2 regions of the Shewanella sp. M16 genome follow, and region 2 is predicted to be linked to the other one. Evidence: predicted binding sites of a transcription regulator. Region 2 holds the regulator's gene; the other holds the start of a gene.
What was found. Region 2 encodes FliA, which starts transcription of late flagellar genes. Its sites were predicted from a motif close to CTAAAGNTNNNNNNNNNNNNGCCGATA; they were not measured.
Positions count from the first base shown of each region.

Region 1: a site for FliA is predicted at 1,720-1,746, ahead of pomA (flagellar motor protein PomA). Genes of this name have one in related genera too.

Region 1 is NZ_JAGTUL010000012.1:74,804-79,237, reverse strand. It holds gene dxs (1-deoxy-D-xylulose-5-phosphate synthase) at 1-445, opposite strand, end outside; gene ispA ((2E,6E)-farnesyl diphosphate synthase) at 467-1,348, opposite strand; gene xseB (exodeoxyribonuclease VII small subunit) at 1,351-1,590, opposite strand; gene pomA (flagellar motor protein PomA) at 1,905-2,672, shown strand; gene KFE26_RS10245 (flagellar motor protein MotB) at 2,676-3,602, shown strand; gene thiI (tRNA uracil 4-sulfurtransferase ThiI) at 4,052-4,434, shown strand, end outside.
Region 2 is NZ_JAGTUL010000023.1:12,411-16,844, forward strand. It holds gene KFE26_RS15385 (chemotaxis protein CheA) at 1-1,149, opposite strand, end outside; gene KFE26_RS15390 (protein phosphatase CheZ) at 1,165-1,902, opposite strand; gene cheY (chemotaxis response regulator CheY) at 1,916-2,299, opposite strand; gene KFE26_RS15400 (RNA polymerase sigma factor FliA) at 2,347-3,060, opposite strand; gene KFE26_RS15405 (MinD/ParA family protein) at 3,053-3,934, opposite strand; gene flhF (flagellar biosynthesis protein FlhF) at 3,939-4,434, opposite strand, start outside.

The DNA.
Region 1 (4,434 bases), on a different contig from region 2:
CAGCTACAACTTTACGACCTGCTTGTTCTTTTTCTGCAGCTATCGCCATCGCCAGCGCGGCGCTAATCGACGTGCCTGAATGGCCAACGCTGAAAGTGTCGTATTCACTTTCTTCACGCCATGGGAAAGGATGTAAGCCATCTTTTTGCCGAATGGTGTGCATCTTGTCACGTCGACCCGTGAGAATTTTATGGGGATAGGCTTGATGGCCTACGTCCCAGATCAGTCGATCAAAGGGGGTATTGTAGACATAGTGCAGTGCCACAGTGAGTTCTACTGTGCCGAGCCCAGAGGCAAAATGTCCGCTGGACATGCCAACAGACTTAAGAAGGAACTCGCGCAGTTCATCGGCTACTTGTGGTAAAAGTGCCTGAGGAAGCTGGCGGAGCTCATTGGGGGTGTTGGCCTGCGCCAACACGGGAAACTGAGAAATGTCCAAACTCATAGCGAGATACTTCGACTCTTATTATATTCTTCGCTCAATGATATAGCGGGCGAAGTCTGCAATTAACTGGCTATTGTATGGCAATTTAGCCAGCGCTGATAGTGCCTCTTGGATCAGTTGTTTGGCGGTGTCTTGTGCACCTTGTAGTCCAAGTAGTTGTGGAAACGTACTCTTATTCGATTCAGTATCAGAGCCTTGCGGTTTACCTAGCTCTTCGGTGGTGGCTACGATGTCAAGGATATCGTCTTGTACTTGGAAGGCGAGTCCGACCGCACGAGCAAAATCCATCATAGCAGCATACTGATCTTTTGGCGCGTTTGCGGCGATCAAAGCTAACTCAACGGCGCAGCTGATAAGGGCGCCAGTTTTCATATTATGTAGCTGAGTTAACGCGTTAAGATCAATATGTTTATCGGTCGAGGCTAAGTCTATCGCTTGACCTCCACACATACCACGATAACCTGAGGCTTTGGCTAATACTCTTACCATAGCAATATGTTGTTCGCTGCTGATCCCTGCTACGGCTTCGGTGACAATTTCAAAGGCTAAGGTTTGCAGAGCATCCCCCGCTAAAATGGCCGTCGCCTCATCAAAGGCGATATGCACTGTCGGCTGGCCACGGCGGAGCTCGTCATCGTCCATGGCGGGTAAATCGTCGTGGATTAATGAATAAGCATGGATACATTCAATGGCTGCGGCGCAAGCATCTAACTTTTCGAGTTCGACCCCAAACATGCGTCCTACACTGTATACGAGGAACGGTCGAATGCGCTTCCCTCCCAATAAGGCACCGTAAGTCATAGCGGCTTTTAATTGGGGAGCTGTATCTTCAAGCGTACTAAAACGCTGTTTTAATTGATCATCAACTCGTTGTTGATATTCTTGAATGGTACTGACTAACACGCTTATTCGCCCTCAACGGCATAGGGGGATAGGGGCGCATTTTCGTCTTGTTTCAGTAAAATGGCCACTTTTTGTTGGGCTTGTTCGAGTTTTGCTTGGCTATTTCGAACGAGATTGATGCCACGTTCAAATTGTTTTAACGCGTCATCGAGGGAGATATCGCCTTGTTCTAGATCGGCAACGATGCGTTCAAGTTCGCCAAGGGATTCTTCAAAACTAAGATTTTCGGGTTTCTTCGCCACGTTCAGGTTTCCTTTGATTTAGCGGACACAAGGTATATCAGGGCGGCGTAAGGGTCAAATTCAGACTAAAGATATTTGCTCAATAGCACGCTTTGTTACTGAAATTTTTCCAGAAAATATAAATTGTCGCTAAACTTGCTTAGTGTGTGTCCGATAACTGACAATAGTATCATCATTTGTATGGTAATTTTTAACTGGATAAACAAGGCTCGTATGTGTGTCGGTGGGATTATCTTATTCGGTAGAATAACTGAGTGTTCTTGCTTACCCAGAGTAAGTATTATGTCGTTTATTACGAAAATTGAGGAGCCGTTGTGGATTTAGCAACAATAATCGGAATTGTGGGAGCCTTTGGTTTTATTCTCGGCGCTATGGTGACCAGTGGCGGCTTGATGATTTTCGTTGATGTGCCCTCGATCCTGATTGTGTTCGGTGGGTCCTTCTTCGTGGTAATGATGAAGTTCACTCTTAAACAGTTTTTAAGCGCCGTTAAAATTGCTTTGAAAGCTTTTGTATTTAAGATTGATAAACCAGAAGACTTGATTGAACAGTCAGTGACTATGGCGGATGCTGCCCGTAAAGGGGGGTTTTTGGCATTAGAAGAAGCGCAAATTAGCAATACTTTTATGCAAAAGGCTGTCGATATGTTAGTCGATGGTCATGATGGTGAAGTAGTGCGTGCAGCTCTAGAGAAGGACATCGCTCTAACGGAAGAACGTCATCGTACGGGGATTGGCATATTTAGAGCCTTTGGCGATGTTGGGCCAGCGATGGGGATGATAGGTACACTCGTTGGTCTCGTGGCCATGTTATCAAATATGGCGGATCCTAAATCTATTGGTCCTTCGATGGCGGTTGCGTTGTTAACCACATTATACGGCGCTATGGTTGCTAACATGGTTTGTCTTCCTATCGCGGATAAGCTAACGCTTAGGATGGGGGAGGAAATGCTCAATCGTAACCTTATTATGGATGCGGTATTGGCGATTCAAGACGGACAAAACCCGCGGGTGATTGAAGGCTTTTTGAAAAATTATCTCGCTGAAAAAAATCGTAAAATCGATACAACGGACGGAGAGTAGCCCATGGCTAAGTGCAATTGTCCACCGCCCGGAGCACCGCTCTGGTTGGCAACATTTGCTGACTTGATGTCGCTGTTGATGTGTTTCTTCGTATTGTTATTGTCATTTTCTGAAATGGACGTGATGAAGTTTAAGCAGATCGCGGGCTCAATGAAGTATGCCTTTGGTGTGCAAAATAAGGTGGAAGTTAAAGATATCCCGAAAGGGACTTCTGTCATTGCCTTAGAATTTAGACCCGGTCGCCCCGATCCGACTCCGATTGAAATCATTAACCAGCAAACGAATGAAATGACGGAACCTGTATTGGATTTCCAAGCGGGTGAAGACGATAGTGCGGGCGGCGTGCAGCAGCAAAATGGTTCTCAGCGGGGTGGCGAAGCGAGTGCTACGGCGCAAGAAGTTGCCGATGCGGTTAAAGCGGAAGCAGCAGCGGCGCAAGAAAAGATCAATCAGCAAGTGAAGAAGATGGCGCAGGAGCTCAATAAAGAGATCACCGATGGAGCGATTGAAATTGAGTCATTAGGTCAGCAGATTATTATTCGTATACGTGAGAAGGGGTCATTTGCTTCTGGCTCAGGTTTCCTACAGCCTCGATTTAAACCTGTGGTGCGCTCAGTCGGCGAATTGTTAAAAGATGTGCCAGGTGTCATCACAGTGTCAGGTTACACGGATGATATGCAAATAAGCGATGAGCTCTATAGTTCTAATTGGGATTTATCCAGCAAACGTGCCGTGGCAGTGGCCCATGAGTTAGTACAGGTCAGCGGCTTTGATTCTAATCGAATGAAAGTGGTTGGTATGGCGTCTAACAATCCGATTGTGCCTAACGATTCTCCGGAAAATCGTGCTCGTAACCGCAGGGTTGAAATTGCTATTGAGCAAGGTAAAGCGAAGGAGTCTGAAGAAATTCAGATCGGTAATTCGCCTTAAGTGTTTAGATACTCCCAATCTAAAGCCGCAATAATCTTGCGGCTTTTTTATCTAGCTAATGTGGACTTTTCCCTTTTTAGTTAACGTGTTATGCATCAAATCGCTGTGGTTGATTTAAATCCATTTGGGCTTTACGTTAATCACATTGAGTGTGTAATCCCTAAGTTTCCTTAACTATCCCTCAACGACTTATTGTTAATGATTCATCTCAAATCACTTATTTTAAGCAGGGCACTTCAAACCACTCGAGTAGGCTTTATTGACATTATTTCAGCCTAATTAGCTGCCGTGATTTAGTCATTAATACGCGATGAATACGCCACAAATTTGGCCTGTGTCGCTGTTGGCTATGTGCGCTGAAACTCGCCTTTTTAGGTTGCTTGGGTATATAATCCCCCGATTATTCTTTTAACCAATTTTGCTGTTTTAAAATTGCCCGCGGAAATCCCATGAAGTTTATTGTAAAGCTGTATCCAGAAATCATGATGAAGAGCAAGCCTGTACGCATGCGCTTCACCAAAATGCTCGAAACTAACATCCGTAATGTGCTTAAAAAAGTTGACGAAGATGCAAAAGTGCAGCGTCAATGGGACCGCATTATGGTGATGGTACCAAAGGATAAGCCTGAATTGGCCCAAGCTTTCGGTGAGCGTCTGGCGTGTATTCCTGGCATTGCACACGTAGTGCAAGTGGATGAGTACAGCTTTGAATCTGTTGATGATATTTATCAGCAAGTCTTGCCTGTTTACCGTGACCAACTCGCGGGTAAAACCTTCTGCGTGCGAGTAAAGCGTACTGGCGATCATGATTTTAATTCTATTGAAGTTGAACG
Region 2 (4,434 bases):
CACCAATCGATTTCGAACTAACACTAACTCACCCACCATATTCATGATCTGGTCGAGTCGTGCGGTATCTACACGTACTGTTGTTTCACCCTGAGGCACATTCGCAGAGCTAGCCTTAGCAGGTGCTTTATCGACAACCGCAATTTCCACCTTAGGTTTTGCAGCAACGACTGGAGCAGGAGCTGGTACTGCGGCTTTAACTGGCGCAGGAACATGTGGTGCAGCAGACGAAACAGGGGGCGTAGGCGATTTTACTTCAGCTTTAGCTGGTGCTCCGCCTTTCCCATGGAGTTCATCGAGTAATCGCTCAAACTCATCATCGGTAATTTCATCAGCATCTACAATCGGTTGAGGCGCAGGTGTTGCCACAACCTTAGGCTTAACAGGCACTTCAGCCTCAGCTTTAAATTTACCTGAGCCATGAAGTTCATCCAGTAACGCCTCGAACTCATCATCAGTGATGTCATCACCTGATGTTGAAGGTGTTTTAATTGGTGCAGCAGGCTTTGCAGCAACTGGTTCAGATACAAATGTGGTAGCAGCGACCGCAGGTCCCTTTCCTGAACCATGAAGCGCATCCAATAAAGCTTCAAATTCAGCATCATTGATATCATCGATACTTGAAGACGTATTTTCAATGGAAGATGAGTTATCACTTATATCAGCAGGGATTTCTTGAAGGGTAGAAGTATCAATAATGACTTCAACAACAGGTTCTGGCTCTGCAACCTTGGCGGAAGCGACTTCAGATGGCAAAGGTGCACCTGAACTGAGCATTTTAAGTCTCGCTAGCAAACCTGAATCGGCGGGGTCTTGTTGCTCGCCCTGTTGGGTTTGCGCAAACATGGTATTAATTGCATCAACAGCCTGCAAAATAATATCCATCAACTCTGCGTTAACGCTACGCTTGCCTGTGCGCAATAAATCGAAGGTATTCTCAGCCTCATGACAAACATCAACCATGGGAGTTAAGCTAAGAAAGCCAGCACCACCTTTAACGGTATGAAAACCTCGGAAAATGGCGTTCAGCAAGTTAGTATCATCAGGATTATTTTCAAGCGCAACGAGTTGCTCTTGCAGAAGCTCTAAAATTTCACCGGCTTCGATTAAAAAGTCCTGGAGTATCTCTTCATCTACATCAAAGGCCATCAAATTGACTCCCAGTTAGAAACCCAGACTCGATAGAAGATCATCCACTTCGTCTTGACCCGTTACCACATCTTGACGAAGCTCGGCATTCATTATCGGGCCTTCTGCTTCAATATTATTTTTCTGAGCAATCTGACTTTCAATCATAGGTTGCTCACCAAATACCGTCAGCATAGAAACCAGATTACTTTCTACTTCCATTACTAGATCAATAACACGACGTATTATTTGTCCTGTTAAGTCTTGAAAATCTTGCGCCATCAAAATTTGATTAAGCAATTCACGTAATCGAGTCGAGTCATTTGCACTACGAGACATAAGGTCTTGTACATCGTGACAAAGGCCCTTAAATTCAGTCAGCGCTATCTCGCGTCGCATTAATCTGTCCCAAGATGGCATGACATTTTGAATATTTACAGTCACGGCATTAGCCAAAGGTAAACATTCTTCAACCGCATCCATGGTTTTATTTGCAGCTTGTTCGGTCATGTCAATAACGTAATTTAAACGTTGCTTGGCATCGGGGATCTCTGTATTGGCTAATTCAGCAAGACGATTATCAACTTGAAAATCCATCAGCGCACTATGAAGTTGCCGAGTTAATTTACCTACTTCTTCGAATAATTCTCGTTGCAGTGGAGCAGCAAGCTCCCGAAATAAATCATCTGCCTGACTTTGCTCACCTGCACTTAATAATTCAACTAAATGCTGAGCTTGCTCGAGCGTGATGAGCCCTGATGTTTGTGACTTCATAGCTCATCCTTGCTCAAGCGAGTCGTTCGAATATTTTATCTAACTTCTCTTTCAGCGTTGCAGCGGTAAAAGGCTTAACCACATAACCATTCACTCCCGCTTGAGCGGCAGCAATAATCTGTTCACGTTTTGCTTCAGCAGTCACCATTAATACGGGTAAATGCTTTAGCGAATCATCAGCGCGAATTGCTTTTAACAGATCGATTCCTTGCATACCAGGCATATTCCAATCTGTAACAACAAAATCAAAATCCCCCTTTTGCAACATCGGCAGGGCTGTTGAGCCATCGTCTGCTTCTTGGGTGTTATTAAACCCCAAGTCTCGCAACAAGTTCTTGATGATACGCCTCATTGTCGAAAAATCGTCAACAATGAGAATCTTCATATTCTTGTCCAAGGTTTCCTCCGGTGAGCTGACATTCTGTGCTCGATTAATAATTATACTTATGTCCAGTGCTTGAGTTTAGCTTTCAATCGCAACATTGCCTGACTTAATATCTGGCTAACCCGCGATTCACTGACTTCAAGAATGGCGCCAATCTCTTTTAAATTCAATGCTTCATCGTAGTACAGGGATAACACTAATGCATCTCTTTCAGGCAATAATTTAATTGCCTCAACCAGAGCAGAATGAAATTGGTTCTCAGCTAATGCTTCAAATGAATCATCATCGGACCGATCACTCACTGTAAGTATATCCTGAGATACGCCTAAATCTTCTATCCCTATGATTTTTCCGACAGAAACATCGTTAAGAATATGATGGTACTCATCGAGCGTCATATCAAGTTTTTCTGCAATTTCTGTGTCGCGTGCATCACGGCCCAGTTCTTGCTCTAACTCATCAATAGCGTGTGCAACCTTACGATTGTTACGATGAACGGAACGAGGGACCCAGTCGCCACGACGAATTTCATCTAACATGGCTCCACGTATGCGTATGCCGGCGAAGGTTTCAAATTTCGCACCCTTGCCACCATCAAACTTGGATGATGCTTCTAGTAACCCCATCATCCCAGCTTGGAGTAAATCATCTAACTGCACAGATGCAGGTAGTCTGGCGAGTAAATGATGCGCAATTCTTTTAACCAACGGAGCATACTGTTCAACGATCGACGATTTATTGTCTAAACAAGTATACGCAGCGGCTTTATTCACTCGTTTTTTCCTCTTGAAAATCTGGTCGTTGTACTAAACGCTCAACGAAAAACTCCAAATGCCCACCAGGTTGCTGCGGCACAGGCCAGCTCAAAATTTTATTTGCCAATCCTTGATACGCAATCGCCGCTGGTGATTTAGGATAAGCTTCAACCACCAATTTTTGTTTACGAACTGATTTACGTAAGTTTTCGTCAAATGGAATCGTGGCGACTAATTCAAGTGCAACATCTAAAAATCTGTCGGTCACTTTACTGAGTTTAGCAAATAATTCCATACCTTCGCGTAAACTACGCACCATATTGGCAACTATTTTAAAACGGAACACGCCATGCTCACGGCTGAGAATTTTAATCAGGGCGTAGGCATCGGTAATCGAAGTGGGTTCATCACAAACAACGACTAGCACATCCTGCGAAGCACGTGAGAAACTGAGCACCATATCTGAGATCCCAGCCGCAGTATCTACGACTAGAATATCAAACTGAGTCCGCATCTCACTAAATGCACGGATTAATCCAGCATGTTGCGCAGGGCTTAATTCCACCATCCCCTGTGTTCCTGAGGTGGCAGGTACTATGCCTATCCCCTTAGGACCACGCACGATAATATCGTCAAGCTCTGCATCACCAGAGAGCACGTGAGAGAGGTTACGCTCGGCACGAATACCCAGCATGACGTCGACGTTTGCTAAGCCAAGGTCAGCGTCAAGTACCAAGACACGCTTGCCTTTTTCGGCTAATGCCACAGCAGTATTAATAGAAACGCTGGTTTTACCCACGCCTCCTTTGCCACCAGTGACCGCGATTACTTTCACTTTTTCGTTATAGGGTTGATTCATCATACGTAAACCACTTGCTTGATCCAGGGTCATAAATCTACTCAAATGCACAGGCCATATTATCTGACCACGCTGTGTCTTGTAATGATTGTTGTTCTGTACTATCTAACGCTGCGAGTGCCTGCTGGGCTAAATCTAGGGTATCCGCAACTTTCATATCTTCAGGAACTCTTTGTCCATCAGTAATATAACTTAATGGTAATCCGTTTTGGATCAACACACTTAATGCCCCTGCTAACGACACAGATTCATCGAGTTTTGTGAGAACGACACCAGATAGGGGAATGCGTTTAAAATGATTGACTGCATCTTGCAGCACACGGCGCTGCCCTGTCGCAGACAGTACCAGATAACTGCGGATAGGTATCCTGCTATTTGCAGTTAAATTATCAAGTTGCTGGTAAAGGCGCATATCTCGCTGTCCCATGCCAGCCGTATCTATCAATACTAGCTTGCGATTCCTAAACTGATAGAGAATTTGCTCTAATTCATTTAGATCATGAGCTTGCTTTACTGGGCAGCCCATTATTTTG